One region of the Sphingomonas sp. BK036 genome, then DNA from elsewhere that is predicted to be linked to it. Evidence: riboswitches for the same ligand, from Rfam matches in the RefSeq annotation. Region 1 holds a riboswitch; each other region holds the start of a gene.
What was found. A riboswitch is a leader RNA that binds a small molecule or an ion and turns the genes downstream of it on or off. The one in region 1 is predicted to bind cobalamin.
Positions count from the first base shown of each region.

Region 2: another riboswitch for cobalamin. It lies ahead of EV283_RS12295 (HoxN/HupN/NixA family nickel/cobalt transporter); the one in region 1 lies ahead of EV283_RS04075 (TonB-dependent receptor).
Region 3: another riboswitch for cobalamin. It lies ahead of EV283_RS11200 (DUF1636 domain-containing protein); the one in region 1 lies ahead of EV283_RS04075 (TonB-dependent receptor).

Region 1 is NZ_SGXR01000003.1:858,003-865,234, reverse strand. Features, by position in the region: gene EV283_RS04095 (N-formylglutamate amidohydrolase) at 1-197, opposite strand, end outside; gene EV283_RS04090 (response regulator) at 309-686, shown strand; tRNA gene EV283_RS04085 (tRNA-Val) at 731-805, shown strand; gene EV283_RS04080 (TonB-dependent receptor) at 899-2,986, shown strand; cobalamin riboswitch at 3,038-3,255, shown strand; gene EV283_RS04075 (TonB-dependent receptor) at 3,368-5,266, shown strand; gene EV283_RS04070 (ABC transporter substrate-binding protein) at 5,272-6,060, shown strand; gene EV283_RS04065 (iron ABC transporter permease) at 6,057-7,025, shown strand; gene EV283_RS04060 (ABC transporter ATP-binding protein) at 7,016-7,232, shown strand, end outside.
Region 2 is NZ_SGXR01000005.1:472,930-480,161, forward strand. Features, by position in the region: gene EV283_RS12275 (catalase) at 1-1,723, opposite strand, end outside; gene EV283_RS12280 (hypothetical protein) at 1,877-2,314, shown strand; gene EV283_RS12285 (TonB-dependent receptor) at 2,402-4,441, shown strand; gene EV283_RS12290 (PepSY-associated TM helix domain-containing protein) at 4,441-5,586, shown strand; cobalamin riboswitch at 5,617-5,836, shown strand; gene EV283_RS12295 (HoxN/HupN/NixA family nickel/cobalt transporter) at 6,087-7,076, shown strand.
Region 3 is NZ_SGXR01000005.1:204,833-212,064, forward strand. Features, by position in the region: gene EV283_RS11180 (FAD-dependent oxidoreductase) at 1-1,150, shown strand, start outside; gene EV283_RS11185 (peptidylprolyl isomerase) at 1,284-1,949, shown strand; gene EV283_RS11190 (NAD(P)/FAD-dependent oxidoreductase) at 1,974-3,590, opposite strand; gene cobO (cob(I)yrinic acid a,c-diamide adenosyltransferase) at 3,645-4,250, shown strand; cobalamin riboswitch at 4,429-4,623, shown strand; gene EV283_RS11200 (DUF1636 domain-containing protein) at 4,800-5,207, shown strand; gene cobT (nicotinate-nucleotide--dimethylbenzimidazole phosphoribosyltransferase) at 5,204-6,217, shown strand; gene EV283_RS11210 (histidine phosphatase family protein) at 6,214-6,783, shown strand; gene cobS (adenosylcobinamide-GDP ribazoletransferase) at 6,780-7,232, shown strand, end outside.

The DNA.
Region 1 (7,232 bases):
CGCGCGCTGCGGGCCACCGCATCGACCAGCCGGTCCTCGAGCGGCAGCAACGCCGCCAGCGGCACGCGCAACGCGGTCTTGAGCGAAAGCGGATAGTCGCGCCCGGCATGCGGCACTGAAATCACCACCGGGCTGGTCGGCGGCGCGGCGTCCCGTTGGTCGGCAGACGGCAGACGATCGAAGGGGGACAGCGGCATGGCGACCACGCTAAACCGACCGACCGGGACGGGCAATGGACCTGGAAATGTTAACCAATTTGCGGCTAGGACCGCGCGTCAAAGCACGCGTGCAAACAGGACTTTAGATCGATGTTGCGAATTCTGCTGGCCGAGGATGATCAGGTCATGCGCGAGTATCTGACGCGGGCGCTCGAACGCTCGGGCTATGCCGTCACCGCGGTCGATCGCGGGACGGCGGCGATTCCGCTGCTCGAGACGCAGACGTTCGACCTGTTGCTCACCGATATCGTGATGCCCGAGATGGACGGGATCGAGCTTGCGCAGAAGGCGGGCGAGATGTGCCGCGATCTGCGCGTCATGTTCATCACCGGCTTTGCGGCGGTCACGCTGAAGGCCGGGCGCGCGATGCCGCAGGCCCGCGTCCTGTCGAAACCCTTCCATCTCCGCGACCTCGTCGCCGAGGTGGATCGGCTGTTTGAGATGGATAATGCAACGGGCGTGCATTGAACGCTTGCACCCCGCGATAACCGCGGCTAGTGGAGCGCTCCGGCGGGCGTGTAGCTCAGTGGTAGAGCACTGTGTTGACATCGCAGGGGTCGCAAGTTCAATCCTTGCCACGCCCACCATAGAAAGCCCCGCTAGCCATTCGGTTAGCGGGGCTTTTTGCTGTCCGGGGCTTTGGGGCTTCCGGTATCGTGAAAAGCTGGCATGGCGCGGCGATGATCCGCTTCTCGCTCTCCGCTGCCGCCCTTCTGTCTTCCAGTGCTGCCGTCGCCCAGTCCGCCGAACAGCCCGCTGCCCCTGCCTCTGCCCCTGAAGACGCCGTCGCGCGCGAGATCGTCGTGACCGGACGGGGGCTGGCCGACGCGCCCGGCGATCGCGCCTATGCTGTCGTCACGATCGATCGCGCGCGTATCCAGGCCAATGCGAGCAACCGGCTGGAGAGCGTGCTCGCCGACGTTGCCGGCCTCCAGCAGTTCCGCCGATCCGATTCGCGCAGCGCCAACCCGACCAGCCAGGGCATTTCGCTGCGCGGGATCGGCGGCAATGCGTCTAGCCGCGCGCTGCTGATCTTTGACGGCGTCCCGCAGGCGGATCCGTTCGGCGGCTGGGTGGCGTTTCCGGCCTATGCGACGGGGCGGCTCGGGCGCATCCGGGTCACGCGGGGCGGTGGCAGCGGCTATCAGGGGCCGGGCGCGCTGGCCGGGACGGTCGAACTCGAAAGCGCGACGCCCGACCAGTTGGCGCCGCTCCAGGCGAGCGTCGCCTATGGCAGCCGCGATTCGGTCGACGCGCAGGGCTCGGCGGCGCTCGTCCGCGGATCGGGGTTCGCGACCGTGTCGGGGGCCTATGCGCGCGGCGACGGGTTCACGCCGACCGTCGCGCAGAGCCGCGGGATCGTCGATCGTCCGGCCCCATACGAGCAGGCGTCGGGCGCGCTCCGGACCGTTATCGGGATCGGCGCGACGACCGAGGTGCAGATGAATGCGAGCGCGTTCACCGATCGCCGTGATCGGGGGAGCGACTTCACTGCGAACACGAGCGAAGGGGCCGATGCGAGCGTCCGGCTGATCGGGCGCGGGCGCTGGGGCTATTCGGCGCTGGCGTATCTGCAGACGCGCGCCTTTGCGAGCAGCTTCAACAGCATCAATGCCGCGCGCACCACCGCGATCCAGTCGCTCGACCAGTATAATACGCCCGCCACCGGGCTCGGCGGGCGGATCGAGATCCTCCCGCCGCTGGGCGAGAGCATCACGCTCCGGCTGGGCGCGGATATCCGCGACGTCAGCGGCAAGACGCAGGAGCTGTATACCTTCGTCAACGCGGCACCGACGCGGCGGCGCGAGGCCGGCGGCGGCACGACGACGACGGGCGCGTTCGCGGATGCCAGCTTGGTGGCGGGTGACGTCACGGTCAGCCTCGGCGGGCGGATCGACTGGTGGTCGATCGATGGCGGCTATCTGTCCGAACGGCCGCTGGCGGGCGGCGCGGCGCTGACCAACCTGCGCTACGCGGACCGCGATGGCCATGAGACGACCGGCCGGGCGGGGGTGGCGTATCAGCCGGTCGAATCGATCACGCTGCGCGCGGCCGGCTATCGCGGCTGGCGATTGCCGACGCTCAACGAACTGTACCGCCCGTTCCGTGTCGGCAATGATGCGACCGCGGCGAACGCGCTGCTGTCGCCCGAGCGGCTGACGGGGATCGAGGCTGGCGTCACGCTGACGCCCGCGCCGGGCGTGACGATCGCCGCCACCTATTTCTACAACCGGCTGAAGGATGCGATCGCCAACGTCACCACGACCAGCCCGCCGCAGATCCTGCCGGGGGTGACGACCTACCGCGTCCGCCAGAATCTCGACGCGATCCGCGCGCACGGATTCGAACTCGACGCGGCGTATCGCCCCGATGCGGGGCCGTTCGGCGTGCAGGCATCATGGTCGCACACCAATTCGACGGTCGAGGGATCCGGGCTCACCGCTGCGCTCGATGGCCTTCGCCCGGCGCAGACGCCGCGCGACCAGGTGTCGGGGACGGTCGACTGGCGGCGCGATGCGGCCGCGCTGTCGCTGACCGTGCGGCGTATCGGTCGGCAATATGACGACGACCAGAACACGCGCGTGCTGGATCCGGCGACGACGCTCGATGGCTATGCCGCGCTGCCGATCACGCGCGCGCTGGTTGCCGAGCTGCGCGGCGAGAACCTGTTCGATGCGCGTGTCGAGGCGGGGATCAGCGGCGCGAACATCGTCGAGCGCGCCACGCCGCGGACGATCTGGGTCGGATTGCGCTACGGCCTGCGCTGAGGGGGCAGGGTCGCATCCGCGCTTGCGTTGACCCGTGCAGGGCCTGCGACTACTGCAAACCCTGTGAAGGGTTCCCGGCGACGGGATCAAAAGGGAAGCCGGTGCGCGGGCAGGGTCGTCACGATCCCCATCCGCAAGACCGGCGCTGTCCCCGCAACTGTGACCGGATAGCGGCCACCCCGATTGCGCCACTGGGTCTCGGCCTGGGAAGGCGGGGTGACAGCGACGACCCGGAAGCCAGGAGACCTGCCCGTCACGGTCGATCCACTGCGCGGGCGGGTGCTCCGGTGCGGACGAGTGCCCTATCGAAGGGGTGTCCTCGAGCGAGAGACGTCTGCCGGTCCGCGAATGGTCGTGGGCGGCTCTGCCAGGACGTGCCCCATGACGAAGTTCCTCCTCCTCCTGAGCGCCGCCGCGATCGCGGCATCCGCCGATGCCCAGACGCTCCCGGCTGCCGACGCAGCGGACGTCGTCGTTACCGCGACCCGCGTCGCGCAACCCGCCAGCGAGATCGGCCAGGCGGTGACCGTGATCGACCGCGCCGAGATCGAGCGGCGCCAGACCGTCGTCGTGTCCGATCTGCTTGCGACCACGCCAGGCGTCACCGTCACGCGCAACGGCACGCAGGGCGCGCTGACGGGCGTGCGGATCCGCGGGGCCGAATCCGACCAGACCCTGGTCGTGATCGACGGCGTGCGAGTCAACGATCCGGCCTCGACCGGCGGCGGCTTCGATTTCGGCAACCTGCTGGCGAGTTCGGTCGAGCGGATCGAGGTCCTGCGCGGCCCCAACTCGGTACCCTGGGGCAGCCAGGCGATCGGCGGCGTCGTCAACATCATCACCGCCGCCCCCGCCGAGGGGCTGCAGGCGCGCGCCAACGCCGAATATGGCTATGCTGACAGCGTGTTCGCGAGCGCAGGCATCTCCGGCGCGACGGGGCCGGTGTCGGGCTCGCTGACCGGCGGGTATCTGCGCACCGACGGCATCTCGTCGGCGGCCAGCGGTACCGAGCGCGACGGCTATCGCCAATACGGCGCGACCGGACGGCTGGGCGTCGAGTTCGCACCCGGGATCGGCCTCGACCTGCGCGGCTATTTCGCGGACAGCCGGGTCGAACTCGATGGCTTCCCAGCGCCGGACTATGTGCTTGCCGACACCGCGGACTATGGCAAGACGCAGGAGGTCTATGGCTATGCGGGGCTACACGCGAACGTCGCCGACGGGCGGTTCAACAACCGAGTCGCGTTCACGATCGCCGACATCAACCGCGACACGTACGAACCGGCCTTTGGTGCAGAGCCGTCGTTCCTCGGCCGCGGCCGTAGCGAGCGCTACGAATATCAGGGCGATTTCCGCCCGCTCGACCAGGTCCGCGTCGTCGCCGGCGTCGAGCGCGAGAATAGCCGCTTCAACGACGGCTTTACCTATGCCGACACCGGCATCACCAGCGTCTACGGCCAGCTGATCGTCAAGCCGCTCGACATCCTCACGCTCACCGGCGGCGTCCGCAACGACGATCATGAGGATTTCGGCAACCACACCACCTTCGGCGCGAACGCGGCGCTGGCGCTGCGGACCGGCACGACCGTCCGCGCGAGCTATGGCGAAGGGTTCAAGGCGCCGACGCTGTACCAGCTCTTCTCCGACTATGGGAACCGCGGCCTCGATCCGGAGACCGCCCGCAACTTCGACATCGGCGTCGAGCAGGCGTTCCTCGCCGATCGCGCGCGCGTCGGCGTGACCTATTTCAACCGCCGCTCGCGCAACCAGATCGACTTCCGCGATTGCAGCCCTGTGGAGCAGGCAACCGCCGGTTCGATCTGCGTCGACCGCCCGTTCGGCGTCTATGACAATGTCGCGCGCGCCGAGGCGGACGGGGTCGAGGTTTCGCTCGCACTGCGTCCGGTCGATGCGCTGACGCTGACCGCGAACTACAGCTATATCCACACCGAGAACCGCTCGATCGGTGCCAATTTCGGCAATGTCCTCGCACGGCGTCCCGAACAGACCGCCAGCGTCAACGCCGATTACCGGTTCGCGGTCGGGCTCTCGATCGGCGGCACCGTGTCGCTGGTCGGCGACAGCTTCGACGATGCCGCCAACACGACTCGCCTCGACGGCTATGCGCTCGCCAGCATCCGTGCGGAGATGCCGATCACCGACCAGGTCGCGCTTTACGGTCGCGTCGATAACCTCACCGACGCGCGCTACGAGACGGTGGCGGGCTATGGGAATTATGGCCGTGCAGCCTTTGGCGGCGTCCGGTTGCGCCTGAAGTGAGACCGGTGGCGATCCTTCCCGCGCTGCTACTTGGAGCATGTGCGCAACCGCCGACCGGGGGCGGGGGGATCGTCTCGACCAACCCTTGCGTGGATTCGGTGCTGATCCGGATCCTGCCGCCCGCGCGGATCGCCGCGATCAGCCATTATTCGCAGGCGCCGACGGCGACCTCGATCCCGCTCGACGTCGCGCGCCGCTTCCACGCAACCGCGGGGACCGCCGAGGAGGTGATCGCGCTGCATCCCGATCTGGTCATCGCCAGCACCTATACGCCGCCCGCGACGCAGGCGGCCTATGCGCGCGCCGGGCTGAAGACTCTGCTGCTCGGCATCCCCGATTCGATCGCGGAGAGCCAGGCGCAGGTCACGCAGATCGCCGACGCCGTCGGTGCGCCCGCAGGCGGCGCGCGGATCAACGCCGAGATCGATCGCGCGGTCGTCCGTTGGAGCCGCAAGGAGGGACCCACGCCAGCCGCGTTGCTCTATATCAGCGGCGATCTGGCGACGGGGGGCAGCACGCTGTTGAACGAGATGATGACGCGCGTCGGCTTCCGCAACGCCGCCGCCACCTATGGCCTGACGCATACCGGCACGCTGTCCGCCGAGACGATCGTCACGCAGCCGCCTGCGGTCGTGATCGCCCCCGAACGCGTCAGCCGGGGCACGCTGCTGCGGCACCGGCTGCTGCCGACCACGCCGCAAGCCGTCTTCCCGCGCGTGCTGATCAATTGCGGCGGCCCGACGCTGCCGCCCGCACTCGAACGGCTCGCCGCGATCCGGGCGAGCGTGTCGTGACCCGGCCGCTCAAGCTTGCGGCGCTGCTGTTGTTGGTGATCGTCCTGTTCGGCCTGTCGCTCGGCTGCGGCAAGGTCTGGGTGCCGCCCGGCGCGTGGTTCTCAAGTGATCCGCGCTGGTGGATCATCCTCCAACTCCGCCTGCCGCGCGCGGTGCTCGGGCTTGCGCTCGGCGCGACGCTGGGGCTGTCGGGCGCGGTCCTGCAGGGCTATCTGCGCAACCCGCTCGCCGATCCCGCGGTGGTCGGCGTGTCGTCGGTCGCAGCGCTCGGCGCGGTCGCCGCGATCATTTTCGGGATCGGCTCGGGCTTCGCGATCTTCGTTGCCGCGATGCTCGGCGCAGGGGGCGCGGTCGCCATGCTCGCCGCGCTGACCTGGCGGTCGCCGAGCGCGATCACCTTCATCCTCGCAGGTACCGTGCTCGCCAGCCTGGCCGGCGCGCTGACCGCGTTCCTGATCTCGATCGCGCCGAACCCCTATGCGGTCGCCGAGGTGATCGACTGGATCATGGGCGCGCTGACCGATCGCGGCTGGGACGACCTGACGTTCGCTTTGCCGCCGATGCTGGTCGGTGCGGTGCTCCTCCTGCTCACCGGTCGCGCGCTCGATGCGTTGTCGCTCGGCGAGGCGGCGGCGCAGTCGCTCGGGATACGGATGGGCCGCGTCCGCTGGCAGGTGGTGCTCGGGACCGGGCTGGTGGTCGGCGCGGGCGTCGCGGTCACCGGCGTGATTGGGTTCGTCGGGCTGGTCGTCCCGCATCTGCTCCGGCCGATCTTCGGCCACCGCCCGAGCGACGTGCTGCTGCCCTCCGCGTTCGGCGGCGCGGCGCTTGTTCTCGCCGCCGACAGTCTCGTCCGCCTCGCCCCCGGCGCGGGCGAAGTCCGGCTCGGCGTCGCGATGGCGCTGATCGGCGCGCCGTTCTTCCTCGGGGTGCTGATCAGGGAACGAGGCCGCGTATGGATCTGATCGTCGACTCGCTCAGCGTGAAGCTGGGCAAGCGCATCGTCCTGCACGACGCGTCCGCGCACCTGCGCCCTGGCCGCGTCACCGCGATCCTCGGCCCCAACGGCGCGGGCAAGAGCACGCTCGTCAAGGCCGCCGCCGCGCTGGTCGGGCGGGCCGGGGGATGCGTCCGGCTCGACACGCAGGACGTGGCGACGATGGACCCCCGCG
Region 2 (7,232 bases), on a different contig from region 1:
CCTTGCCGCCGGCGGCCTCGACCGACTTGACGACCGCATCGATCTCGCCGCCGTCGGACCCGTCCGCGATCAGGATCCCGACCTGGCGACCCTCGAGCGTCTCCTTCATCGACTTCTGGATCGACAGTGCGTCGCTCGCAGGCATATCGATCGGCTCACGATAGGCTGGGTTCGCCGCTGGCAGCTCGATGCCCAGACCATCAGCGACCCGCGTTGCCAGTTCCTCGTTCACATTGCGCAGGTTGGCGACGGTGCGCTCCTGGACATGGGCGAGGCCGACCTTCGACAGTTCGAACGTGAACGCCGAAGCGATATGCGCCTTTTCGTTATCCGTCGCCGACACCCAGAACAGGCGTGCCTGGCTGTAATGATCGCCGAACAGCTCGGCGCGCATCCGCAGCTTCTCGCCCTGCTCGTCCGCACCGGTCGGGTTGGTCGTCGTCACGAAGCCGTTAGGCGACTCGCGCGGACCACCGTCCTCGCCAACGACCGACAGGCTGTTGGGCTCGTAATTCGCGCGGCCCTTCGGCACCTTGGTCTGCATCATCCCGTCACGCTGGAAGTTCTGCGCGTGGTTGCGCGGCGCATTGACGGGGATCTGGTGGAAGTTGGTCGTCCCCAGACGCGACTTCTGCGTGTCGAGATAGCTGAACAGGCGACCCTGGAGCAGCGGATCGTTCGAGAAATCGATCCCCGGCACGATATTGGTCGGCAGGAACGCGACCTGCTCGGTCTCGGCGAAGAAATTGTCGACGTTCCGGTCAAGCACCATCCGGCCGATGATCCGGACAGGAACGTCCTCCTCGGGGATCAGCTTGGTCGAATCGAGCACGTCATAAGGCTGCGCCTCGGCGAACGCCTTGTCGAACACCTGGATGCCCAGCTCCCACTCGGGGAAGTCGCCGGTATCGATCGCTTCCCACAGGTCGCGACGATGATAGTCGTTGTCGGCGGCCTGAAGCTTCAGCGTCTCGTCCCAGATCGTCGACTGAAGACCGAGCTTCGGCTTCCAGTGGAACTTCACGAAGCTCGACTTGCCCTCGTCGTTGACGAGCTGGAACGTATGGACGCCGAAGCCTTCCATCATGCGCAGCGAGCGCGGCAGCGTGCGGTCGGACATCGCCCACATCTGCATGTGAGTCGATTCCGGCGTCAGCGACGCCCAGTCCCAGAACGTGTCATGCGCCGAACCCGCCTGCGGATAGGCACGATCGGCTTCCATCTTCACCGAATGGATCAGGTCGGGAAACTTGATCGCGTCCTGGATGAAGAACACGGGAATGTTGTTGCCGACGAGATCCCAGTTGCCCTCGGTCGTGTAGAACTTGACCGCGAAGCCGCGCACGTCGCGCGGCGTATCAACGGAGCCTGCACCGCCGGCTACGGTCGAAAAGCGCGTAAACAGCTCGGTCTTGGTGCCCTTCTTGAACACTGCCGCCTTAGTCAGGTCGGAAATGTCGTCGGTCGCCTCGAAATAGCCATGCGCACCCGAGCCGCGGGCGTGGACGATCCGCTCGGGGATCCGCTCATGGTCGAAGTGAAAGATCTTCTCGCGCAGCACGAAATCCTCGAGCAGCGTCGGGCCGCGCACGCCGGATTTCAGGCTGTTCTGGTTGTCGGAGACGGGCACGCCGTGGTTGGTCGTGAGAACGGGCACATCGCCGCCGGCCTGCTGGTGCGTTTCGCCACCGTTGCCGGGATTGCGCTCTGCGGGGTCGCTCATAGCAAATCCTTGTTTGATAGTCATAGTTCTGCACGGTCAACGATCCTCGTCCGCGGCCGGGTCCACGCGAACGAAAGAATTCGGGGGCCGCGGCCGGACCGGTGGACAGGATGCCTCAGTGACAGCCCCCGTGATGCGGTCTACCCGTGCGCCGTGCCCGCGATCCGCCGTCTCTTTTCGTCCTGCCCGCTGCTCGCGGGATGGCTGTGCGTGGCGGCACTGGCGATGAAGCTGCTGGTGCCCACGGGGTACATGATCGCAAATCAGTCCGGCCACATCGCGATCACGCTGTGCCCGGGCGCCGCGCCGATGACCGCTACGATGGACATGGGCATGCCCGATCAGATGATGTCGGACCATGCGATGCCGGACCACGATCCGTCCACCGGCCACGGCAAGACAGAGCTGCCCTGCGCGTTTTCGGGGCTGTCGGCGCAGGCGCTGGCCAGCGTCGATGCGGTCCTGCTCGTCGCGGCGATCGCGTTTGTCATTGCGATCGGCGTGCGCCCGGTCCGTCCCCCCGTCCACGCCAGCGCGCCGCATCTGCGTCCGCCGCTGCGCGGCCCACCGACTCTGCTTTCGACCGTCTGACCCGAACCGCGCGTTGCCCGACGCGCGGTTCGCCACCTCTGTCGACGCGCGTCCGTGTGGCCGCGCGCCTGTCGAAAGCCCTGTTTCATGTTCGATACTCCATCTACTTTCGGGGCGGCGATGGCGATCGCCCTCGCCTCGCCCGCCACCGCGCAGACCCCCCCCCCCGTTCCCGCCCCCACCCCAACCGAGTCCGATACGCGCTTCGTGATCGGCGACGTCGTCGTCACCGCGCGCAGCATGGCGCGCTCGACCGAGACCATCCTGACCTCGGTCGACATGCTCGGCGGCGAGATCGCGCAACGCCAGTCGGTCGACAATGCGTGGGAGCTGTTCGCCCGCCTGCCCGGCGTCGTGCTGACCGACTTCAACCAGGGCACCACGTCCGGCCGCTTCTCGATCCGCGGGTTCAACGGCGAAGGCGAGATCAACGCGGTCAAGCTGATGATCGACGGCATACCGAGCAACGACAATGCCGGCGGCATGACCGGTATCGACATGATCTCGCCGCTCGACGTCGCCGGGATCGAACTGGTTCGCGGGACGTCCGATCCGCGCTGGGGGCTGAACAACATCGCCGGCAACGCCAATATCCTGACTCGGATCGGCGGCAATTACCTCGACGCGCGTCTGATCGGCGGTGCGTTCGGGACGATCGACGCACAGGCCTCGGCCGGACTCGAGCGCGGCGGGTTCAGCCAGAACTACCTGGTCGGCTATCGGCGGACCGATGCGTATCGCGACCATGCCGATCTCGATCGCCTGAATCTCGCGGGCAAATGGTTCTATGATTTTGGATCCACGCGGATCGGCGCGATCGTCCGCCATTCGGTCGCGCACGCGCAAGAGCCGGGCTATCTGACCGATGTCGACGCCGATACCGACCGCACCCGATCCTACGCGCTGTCGGCCACCGATGGCGGCACGCGACGGATCGGCCAGTACAGCCTGCATCTCGACGCCGATCTCGCCGACCCGCTCGCGCTCAGCGTCAAGACCTATGCCAATAGCCTCCACGACGACCGCTACGTCCGCTACTCCGCAAGCGTCCCGCAACAGCGGCGCCTGACCGAGGAATGGCAATATGGCGCGACCGCCGCGCTGCATTACCACCCCCGCGTCGACTTCCTCCACGCGCTGATGATCGAGGCGGGGGGCGACGTGCAGGTGCAGGACAATAAGAGCCTGCGCTGGCTGACCGACCGGCGCACGCTCACCACCCAGACGCGCGACCAGGATTTCGAACTGACCGTCTATGGCGGCTATCTCCAAGCGGTGATCGAGCCGACCGACTGGCTCAAGATCACTCCCGCTTGGCGGATCGACCGAGTCGCGGGCCATTTCACCAATCGCCTGGCGGGGACGACCGCGCCGATCAACGGCTATGACACGATCAGCCAACCCAAGCTGAGCGTCGCGGTGACGCCCGTGACCGGCGTCACCGCCTATGCCAATTACGGGCGCACCTTCCAGATCGGCGCTGGCTCGGCCTCGTATCTGGTGCCGCCACGAACGACCGATGTCGCACCCTCGATCAACGAAGGCTATGAAGCAGGCGTCAAGCTCACGCGCGGGCGCTGGCTCGAAGCGCGCGTCGCATTGTGGCAGCAGACCGCGAGCGGCGAGCTCAAGCGGCGGCTGAACGATCCCTCCGGCGATGTCGACAATCTCGGCCAGACGCGGCGCCGCGGGATCGATCTGCAGCTGGACCTGAAGCCGGTCCGCACCGTTGCGCTATGGGGCAGCTATTCCCACCAGACCGCGCGGATAATCACGCCCGACCCGGCAACCCCGTCTCAGGCGGGCAACGCGATCGACCATGTCCCGCAGAACGTCTTCTCGGGCGGGCTCGACGTGACACCCGACGCCAAAGTGCGGCTGTCCTTATGGGGTAACGGCCAGTCGAGCTACGAACTCGATCCCGCCAACACGCAGGGCCGCTACGGTGAGTATGTCGTCCTCAATGCCGAGGTCGCGTACAAGCTGACGCCGAAGATCGAGATATCTGCGCAACTCAAGAATCTCGCGAACAAGCGCTACGAGTATGTCTGGTACGACGGCACGCAGCGGCTTCACACGCCCGCCGATCCGCGATCGCTGTTCGGCGCGGTCCGGTTGACGCTCTGATGACGCGCCGATTGCCGCTGCGTGCCATCGTCCGGCGCGTGCATCTCTGGCTTGGCCTGTCGATCGGCGCGCTGTTCGCGTTCGCCGGGCTGACCGGCAGCATACTCGTCTTCTATCCGGAGATCGACGCGGCGTTGAACCCCGCGTTGCGCGCGGTGCCGGACGACGCGCGCGCCCGCTCCTGGCAGGCAGTCGTCGACACGCTCCACCGCGAGCATCCCACCCGCACCGGCGCGTGGCGGATCGAGGTGACCGTGGACGGCGGCGCCGTCCCGGTGCGCTATTACCGGCCAAGGGAAACCGCGGGCCACGATTTCGCGCCGTTCCTCGCCTGGATCGATCCGGTCCGCATGACGACGATCCGCACCGGCTTCTGGGGCGATACGGTCGTCACCTGGATCTACGATCTCCATTACCGGCTGCTGCTGGAAAAGCCCGGGGAGGTCGTCATGGGGATCGCAGGCATCGTCATGCTGGCCATGACCGCCAGCGGGATCTGGGCATGGTGGCCCCGCCCCGGCAGCTGGTGGCGCGCGCTCCGCTTCAAGCGCGACGCTGCGCCGCTGCGCCGTCTGTATGACTGGCACAAGCTTATCGGTCTGGGCGGCGCGATCCTCGTGCTCGTCGTCACCGCGACCGGGGTGATGCTCGATTTGCCCGACCAGACCCGGTTCGTGATCGCGCGCGCCTCGCCCCTCTACCGGACCCCGGCACTGGCCGTGGTCGCGCGCGGCGCGCCCCTGCCGGTCGATCGATTGGTCGCCATTGCCGAACACGTTTTCCCCGGAGCCGCGCTCGCCTGGATCGAGACTCCCGCCTCGCCGACCGGCGCGATCCGGATTAATCTCGCGCAGGACGGCGAACCCAGCCGCCGTTTCCCGCGCACCAATGTCTGGCTCGATCCCTATACCGGCGCGGTCCTCGCGACCCGCGACGGGCTTGCCGAGAGCGGCGGCGACGTCGTGATGAACTGGCTCCACCCGCTGCACGGCGGCGAGGCGCTGGGGCTGACGGGGCGCATCCTGGCCTTCGTCGCTGGCCTGGTGCCGATCGCGCTCTTCGTGACCGGCCTGCTCCGGTGGCAGCATCGTCGCGAGCGCCGCACGCCGCAAAGGACGATTGGCACTCGCGGCGAACCCGGCTAGCACGACGCGCGAGCACCCGGTTCGACCGGAAGCTCGCTAGATCGCGTCGGTGCCCTTCGGGGCTTGAAGGGGAATGCGGTGCGGAGGGTTCGCCGTCCTATGCCGCAGCTGTCCCTGCAACTGTAAGCGGCGAGCGAAACGCACACGCCCTTCGCGACGAGGGGCAGCCACTGGGTCGACGATCTGGGAAGGTGTGGCGTGGAGCCGTGACCCGCGAGCCAGGAGACCTGCCGGCGTCTGGTCGCTCTCGTCCCGGCCCAGGGGGTGGCCGAGGCACGGTGAACGCCGTCTGAGCGACGACCTTGCGGCGGGGGCCGCATCGACGACGCGCGTCGGCCGCTCATGGCGTCCGGTCTTCATGCGTCGCGGCCGCATGCGGCAGGTCCCCGTCCTCGTCGGACGCCGGGGAGTTCTGCATGACGACGATGACGATCGATAAGCCGGCCAGGAAAACGCCCGGCGGGCCGGCACGGATGGCCACGCGCAAACGCGTCGGCTGGATGTTCACAAGCCTGGTCGCAGCCAATATCGCCGCCTGGGGCTGGGCGTTCTCGCTGTTCCACGCGCAGCCGCTGATGCTCGGCACCGCGTTGCTCGCCTGGGGTCTGGGGTTGCGCCACGCAGTCGATGCGGATCATATCGCCGCGATCGACAATGTGACGCGCAAGCTGATGCAGGACGGCCAGCGCCCGATCGCGGTCGGCTTCTGGTTCGCGATCGGGCATTCGGGGATCGTGCTGATCGCCGCGGTCGCCATCGCGCTCACCGCCAGCGCGCTGGCGCAGTTCGAGGCGTTCAAACAGGTCGGCGGCGTGATCGCCACCATCATCTCCGCGGTGTTCCTGTTCACGATCGCGGCGATGAACCTCGTCATCCTGCGCTCGGTCTGGCGGACCTTCGGCCATGTCCGCAGTGGCGGCGTCTATGTCGAGGAAGACCTTGATCTGCTGCTCGGCAACCGCGGTCTGCTTGCGCGACTGTTCCGGCCGATGTTCAGGCTCGTCACGCGCAGCTGGCACATGGCGCCGCTCGGATTCCTGTTCGGGCTCGGCTTCGATACCGCGACCGAGGTCGCGATCCTCGGCCTGTCCGCGAGCCAGGCCGCGGACGGTCTGTCGATCGGCACCGTCCTCGTCCTCCCGATCCTGTTCGCCACGGGCATGGCGCTGGTCGACACCGCGGACGGTGTCGTGATGCTCGGCGCGTATGAATGGGCGTTCGTGAAGCCGATCCGCAAGCTTTACTACAACATCACCATCACGCTGATTTCGGCGATCGTCGCGATCGCGATCGGCGGGATCGAGACGCTCGCGCTGCTGGGCGCCAAGCTCGGCCTGTCGGGGGGCGTGTGGGATCTGGCGGCCGCGCTGGGCGAGAATTTCAACGGCCTTGGCTTTGCGATCATCGGCCTGTTCGTGCTGTGCTGGGTGCTGAGCTTCGCAATCTACCGCTGGAAACGCTTCGACGAAATCGAGGTCGTGCACGCGTAACAAGCACGTCCGTCATCCTGGGCTTGACCCAGGATCCAGAGCCACAGGCGACAGCGTGCGTAACTCTGGATCCTGACTTTCGTCAGGATGACGGGCGCGAGCGAGTTGGCAGTCCCGTGATATTCCTCTAACCCCACGCCCGAGGCTCGGTTTTAC
Region 3 (7,232 bases), on a different contig from region 1:
CAACATCGTTCTCGACGCCGCGTCGGACGAGGAGGGTCGGGCGCTGATCGAGCGGATCGGCGTGCTGCGCAGCGACCTGCCGGTCGTTGTCTGTCCGAATGGGACGATCCTGAAACGGCCATCCGATGTCGAGGTCGCGGCCTGTCTTGGCATCACGCCCGACCTTGATCCGGCGGTGGTGTACGACGTCGCGATCGTGGGTGCGGGACCGGCGGGACTGGCGGCGGCGGTGTATGCGGCATCGGAGGGGCTGTCGGCGATCGTGCTCGACGAGCGCGCGATCGGCGGCCAGGCGGGCGCATCGGCGCGTATCGAAAATTACCTGGGCTTCCCGACCGGGATATCGGGGCAGGCGCTGGCGGGGCGCGCGTTCAACCAGGCGCTGAAGTTCGGGGCGGAGATCGCGGTGCCGCTGGAAGTGGCGCGGCTGGTCTGCGATGACCAGGTCGACGACGACGAGCCGCTGGTGCTTGCGCTGCCGGGTGATCGACAGGTGCGATCGCGGACGGTGATCGTCGCCTCGGGCGCGCGCTATCGCCGGCCCGATATCCCCGACCTCGCGCGTTTCGAGGGGGCGGGCGTTTCTTATTGGGCATCGCCGATCGAGGCGCGGTTGTGCGAGGGCGAGGAGATCGCGCTGGTCGGCGGCGGCAATTCAGCGGGACAGGCGGTGGCGTTCCTGGCGCCGCGCGTGAAGCATCTGCACCTCGTCGTCCGGCGCGACCTTGCCGCGACGATGTCCAGATACCTGATCGACCGGATTGCCGCGCTGCCCAACGTGACGCTGCATGTCGGAGTTGAAATCGTCGGGCTGGAAGGTGACCGCGCGACCGGGCTGACCGCGGCGATATTCCGCAACCAGCGCGACGGGGGCACGCTCCGCTGCGCGATCCGGCACCTGTTCCTGTTCATCGACGCCGATCCCAATGCGGGCTGGCTGCACGGCTGTGTCGAGACCGACGAGAAGGGGTTCATCGTCACCGGCAAGGCGGCGCTGACGCTGCAGACGAGCCGCGCGCGCGTCTTCGCGATCGGCGACGTGCGGGCGGGCTCGACCAAGCGCGTCGCCGCGGCGGTGGGCGAGGGCGCAGCTGTGGTCGCACAAGTCCATGTCGCGCTCGCCGACGCCGCCGAACGCTCGGCGTCCTGAATAGGATAGCGGGAAGCGGCGTTCGGGAGAATCAAACTGGCGCATACCGACCGCCTGCGCGATCACGCTCGCTTGCGTCGTCCTACCCCGACCGCTAGCCGAGCCCGATCGGTAAAAGCGTGAGTATTCGACGATGCGGCATGTGATGATGGGGCTGTTGGCCGTTGCGACGCTCGCCACGGCGGGGTCGGCGCAGCGGGCCAACCGCGCAGGGCTTGGCCTTGTTCGGGTCCGCTTCGTCACGTCGGAGGGCCCGATCGTGCTGGCACTCGACGCACGCCGCGCGCCCAAGACGACCGAGAATTTCCTCGAATATGTCGATGACGGGCGGTTCGACGGAACCGACTTTTATCGCGCGAGCCGGCAGAAGTCGGCGCCGAAGCTCGGGTTCGTCCAGGGCGGGATCCGTACCGACGCGCGGCGGATCCTGCCGCCGTTTCCGCTCGAGACAACCGCGAAGACCGGGATCAAGCATCTCGACGGGACGATATCGATGGCGCGCGGCATGACGCCGGCGTCGGCGGGCGGCAATTTCTTCATTACCGTGGGCCCCGCGCCGGCGATGGACGCGCGGCCGGGCTATCCCGGCTATGCGGCCTTCGGGCACGTCGTCGCGGGGATGGACGTGATCAAGCGTATCCTCGCCAAGCCGACCGGTGGCGGGATGGATGCGTTCAAGGATCAGATGATCCTCAAGCGCGTAGCGCTGGTCAGCGCGCGGCGGCTCGACGGCGTGGCAAAGCCGACCGGACTGCCGCGCGCGTGGCTGATCAAGACGGGTCCCGATCGGAAGAAGTGAAGTCCGAGGGCCTGCTCGTGGCGATCAGGCCGTCAGGCTGAGTGCGACCGCCTCCGCGACCTTGATCCCGTCAACCGCCGCCGAGAGGATGCCGCCCGCATAGCCGGCACCTTCGCCCGCCGGGAACAGCCCGGCGGTGTTGAGGCTGACGAAATTGTCGCCGCGCGTGATCCGGACGGGCGACGAGGTGCGCGTCTCGACCCCCGTCAGCACCGCGTCGGGATGATCATAGCCGGGGATCTCGCGGCCGAACGCGGGCAACGCCTCGCGCAACGCGGTGATCGCGAAGTCGGGCAGGCATTCGGCCAGGTCGGTCATGTGGACGCCCGGCTTGTACGACGGGATCACCGCGCCGAGCGCGGTCGAGGGACGGCCCGCGAGCAGATCGCCGATGCGTTGCGCGGGCGCCTTGTAGTTCGAGCCGCCCGCGACATAGGCGCGCGATTCCCAGTGGCGCTGCAGTGCGATTCCCGCGAGCGGGTGGCCGGGATAGTCGCGCGCGGGATCGATGCCGATCACGATCCCGGAGTTCGCGTTGCGTTCGTTGCGCGAATATTGGCTCATGCCGTTGGTGGCGACGCGGCCCTCCTCGGAGGTCGCGGCGACGACGGTGCCGCCGGGGCACATGCAGAAGCTGTAGACGGTGCGGTCGTTCCTGCAGTGATGCGACAGGCTGTACGCCGCGGCACCGAGATCGGGGTGGCCAGCACAGGGGCCGAAGCGGGCTTCGTCGATCCACGATTGCGGATGCTCGATGCGGACGCCGATCGAGAACGGTTTGGCCTCGACATGGACGCCCGTGGCGTGAAGCATCTCGAACGTGTCGCGCGCGCTGTGGCCGACCGCGAAGACGACATGGTTGGCTTCGAGATAGTCGCCGGTGCTGAGGTGGAGGCCGCGGAGCTGGCGGGCGGCGGCCTCCTCGACGACATCGAGGCCGTCGACGCGGGTCGAGAAGCGGTATTCGCCGCCGAGCGCCTCGATCGTCTCGCGCATGCTCTCGACCATCGTCACGAGGCGGAACGTGCCGATATGCGGGTGTGCTTCGGTGAGGATTTCGGGCGGCGCGCCGGCTTTGACGAACTCGGTCAGGACCTTGCGGCCGAGATGGCGCGGGTCCTTGATCTGGCTCCATAGCTTGCCGTCGGAGAAGGTGCCCGCGCCGCCTTCGCCGAACTGGACGTTGGATTCCGGGTTGAGGACGCTCTTGCGCCAGAGGCCCCAGGTGTCCTTGGTACGCTCGCGGACGACCTTGCCACGGTCGAGGATGATCGGTCGGAACCCCATCTGCGCGAGGATCAGGCCTGCGAAGAGGCCACACGGGCCCGCGCCGACGACCACCGGGCGTGGGCCGGTATAGCTCGGGCCGCCCTTGGTGACGAAGCGATAGCCGGTGTCGGGGGTGCGCTGGACGTGGCGGTCCTTGCGGAAGCGGGTGAGGACGGTGTCCTCGTTCTTCAGCGTGACGTCGACCGAATAGACGAGCTGGATGTCCATCTTGTCGCGTGCGTCGTGCGCCCGCCGCGCGATCGTGTAGCGGATCAGGTCGCGCGGCGTCACGCGCAGCCGGTCGCGGATCGCGGCGGGGAGCGCCTCGTCGGCGTGGTTGAGCGGCAGCTTGAGGTCGGTGATACGGAGCATGAGGCACGCTCTAGCGCCGCGCGGCGCGATCCGCCATCGGGAGCGGGAGAGGACATGATCATGCGGACCGATGACGAGCAGAATGCCAAGAGCGCCAAGCGCAAGGAGGTCCATGACCGGATCGTTGCGACCAAGTCGATCGAGAAGGGGCTGATCATCGTCCACACCGGCAAGGGCAAGGGCAAGTCGACCGCTGCGTTCGGGATGGCGGTGCGGATGATCGGGCACGGGCGGAAAGTCGGCGTCGTCCAGTTCGTCAAGGGCGCGATGGCGACCGGCGAAAAGGCGGTCTTCGACGCGTTCCCCGCGCTGTGCGAATTCAAGCCGATGGGCGAGGGGTTCACCTGGGACACGCAGGACCGCGCGCGAGACATCGCGGTCGCACGCGAGGCGTGGGACGAGGTGAAGCGGATGATCGCCGATCCGTCCTATGCGATGGTGGTCGCCGACGAGCTCAACATCGTGCTGCGCTATGACTATCTGCCGGTCGACGAGGTTCTCGCGGCGTTGGCTGGGAAGCCTGAGATGACGCATGTCGTTATCACCGGGCGGAACGCGCCCGAGGCGTTGATCGAGGTAGCGGATCTGGTGACCGACATGACTCAGGTGAAGCATCCGTTCCGGTCGGGTGTGAAGGCGCAGCTGGGGGTGGAGTTCTAGGGGCGCGCGCCACATCCAACGTCCCTCCGTCATCCTGACGAAAGTCAGGATCCAGAGCCAAGGAGGGTAGCGCTCGTTACCCTGGATCCTGACTTTCGTCAGGATGACGGGAGGGGGGGGCTGCTGGCGCGTGTCCTACGGATGCTGCGCTGTCTTGCGTCACCCTCGTCGCCCGCGTATCGCTCGACCTGCGACAGGTTCCCCCGACGCTAGCGCCGAGGGGGATGAAAATGGGAACGGGAAACACCCGGCTGCCCCTGCAACTGTACGCGGCGAGCCACCGTGCCTCATGCCATTGGGATCGTCCCGAGAAGGCGGCGCGGACGGCGTTGACCCGCGAGCCAGGAGACCTGCCCGTCGCGGTCGTCTTTCGTCCGGCCAGGGTGCGCCGAACGGACGGGTAACACCCCGAGCGACGACATCGCTTCGCGTCGCGCGGAGGCTGGAGGCGTGCGCCCTCGGCCCTCGCGCGGGGCGGGATCGACTGTCCGAAGGGGTAACCATGCCTGCATTTTATCGTTTTTCGTATCCGCACGCCCAGGCTTCCGCATGTTGAAGCCGGTCGATGACGGCGTCGCGGTCGTCGCGTGCACCACCTGCCGCCATTCCGCCGATGCGCGCGACGATGCCGAGGGGCAGCGCGGCGGGGCGCGGCTCGCCAGCGCGCTGAAGGCGGTGCAGGCGAGCGATCCCGCTTATGCCGACGTCGCGGTGCAGGAGATGCCGTGCCTGTTCGCATGCCAGGATTTCTGCACGATCCACCTGCGCGCGCCCGCCAAGGTCGGCTATGTGCTCGGCCGGTTCGAGCCGACCGAGGACGCGGCGCGCGCGATCCTCGATTACGCCAAGCTCTATGGCGAGAGCGCGTTCGGGCAGGTGCCGTTCAAGCAATGGCCGCAGGGCGTGAAGGGGCATTTCATCACGCGCACCCCGCCCGCCGGGTTCGTCGTCGAATGACGGCGTTCGCGACGCCCGCCGCGTTTCTGGCGGCCTTGCGCGGGTTGCCGCAGCCCGACGCGGCCGCACGATCCGCGGCGGTCGCGCGGCAAGCCGAGTTGACCAAGCCACCAAAGTCGCTCGGGCGGCTGGAGGACATCGCGGTTTTCATGGCGGGCTGGCAGGGCAACCCGCTGCCCCGGCTCGATCGCGGCAGTGCGGTCGTGTTCGCGGGTAATCACGGCGTCGTAGCGCGCGGCGTGAGTGCGTTCCCGGCATCTGTCACTGCGCAGATGGTCGCCAATTTCGAGGCCGGTGGGGCCGCGATCAACGCGCTGTCGCGCGCCGCGGGCCTCGACCTCAAGATCGTATCGCTCGATCTCGATCGGCCGACCGCGGATTTCACACAGGCACCGGCGATGACGGAGGAGGAATGCCTGGACGCGATCAACGCGGGCGCAGCGGCAGTCGCGGATGCGCCGAACCTGATCGTGCTGGGCGAGATGGGGATCGGCAATACGACGAGCGCGGCGGCACTGTGTCTGGCGAGCTTCGGTGGATCGGCACGCGACTGGGTTGGGCCGGGCACCGGGGTCGATAGCGACGGCATTGCGCGCAAGATCGCGGTCGTCGAGGCCGGGTTCGCGCTGCACCGCGATGCGCTGACCACGCCGTTCGAGATTCTGCGGCGGCTTGGCGGTCTCGAACTGGCGGGAATCGCGGGTGCGGTGGTTGCGGCGCGGTTGGCGGGCGTCCCGGTGATGCTCGACGGGTTCATCTGTTGCGCGGCGGTCGCACCGCTGGCGGCCGCGTGCCCCGACATCGTCGCACACTGCCTCGCGGGGCATGTCTCGGCCGAGTCGGGGCACGCCGCTCTGCTGGCGCGGATCGAACTCGATCCGTTGCTGTCGCTCGGGATGCGGCTGGGCGAGGCGAGCGGCGCGGCGACGGCGACGTTGCTCGTGCGGGCGGCGCTGGCCGCGCATGCCGAGATGGCGACGTTCGCCGAGGCGGGCGTCTCGGCGGCGTGAGCGCGTCCATGCTGTATCTGATGCGGCATGGTGCGCCCGCGGTGGCGGGGCGGTTGCTCGGGCGGACCGACGATCCGGCGACCGAGGCGGGGATCGCCGCCTGCGCCGCGCGGGCCGCCGGGCTCGACGTCGCGCGGATCGAGGCGTCCGACCTGATTCGCGCGCGGGCGTGTGCGGACGCGATCGGTCGTCCGCGCGGTTTGCCGGTTATGGTGGAGCCACGCTGGCGCGAGCTCGATTTCGGCGCGTGGGACGGGTTGGCCCCGGCGGCGATCGATCCCGCTGCGCTGGGCGCCTTTTATGACGATCCGGACGCCGCGCCGCCGCCGGGGGGCGAACGCTGGTCCGCGCTGCACGATCGTGTCGGGGCCGTGCTGGCGGCGATGCCACCGGTCTCGACGCTGGTCGTGACGCATGGCGGCGCGATCCGGGCGGCACTTGCGGACTTGTGTGGGTTCGATGCTCGGCAGATCTGGGCGTTCGACCTGCCCTATGCCGCGCTGGTGTCGCTGCGCGTGTGGCCGGGACCGACGCGGACCGTGCAAATCGTCGGGCTGGCGACATGACGCGGTTGATCGTCGCGTTCGGTTTCCTGACACGGTTGCCGATGCCGCGCGTCGCGGTCGGGGCGGACGATTTCGCCGCGGCGATCCGGGTTTATCCGTTGGTCGGGCTCGCGATCGGCGTGTTTGTCGCGTTGGCAGGCTGGATCGGCGCGCAGGTCGACCCGTGGACCGGCGCGTGTGCCGCGCTGCTGGCCTGGATCGCGGTGACGGGGGCGCTGCATCTCGACGGGCTCGCCGATCTGGCGGACGGGCTCGGCGCGGCGCATGGCGATCGGACGCGGCTGCTCGCGGTGATGGCCGATCCGCATATCGGCAGCTTCGGCGTCGTCGCGATTGCGGGCCAGATGATCGCCAAGCTCGTGCTGCTGCACGCCGCGGGGCGGGCGGGCTGGTGGGCACTGATCCTCGTACCGTTCGCGGCACGGATGGGGCCGCTCGCCTGGGCGAGG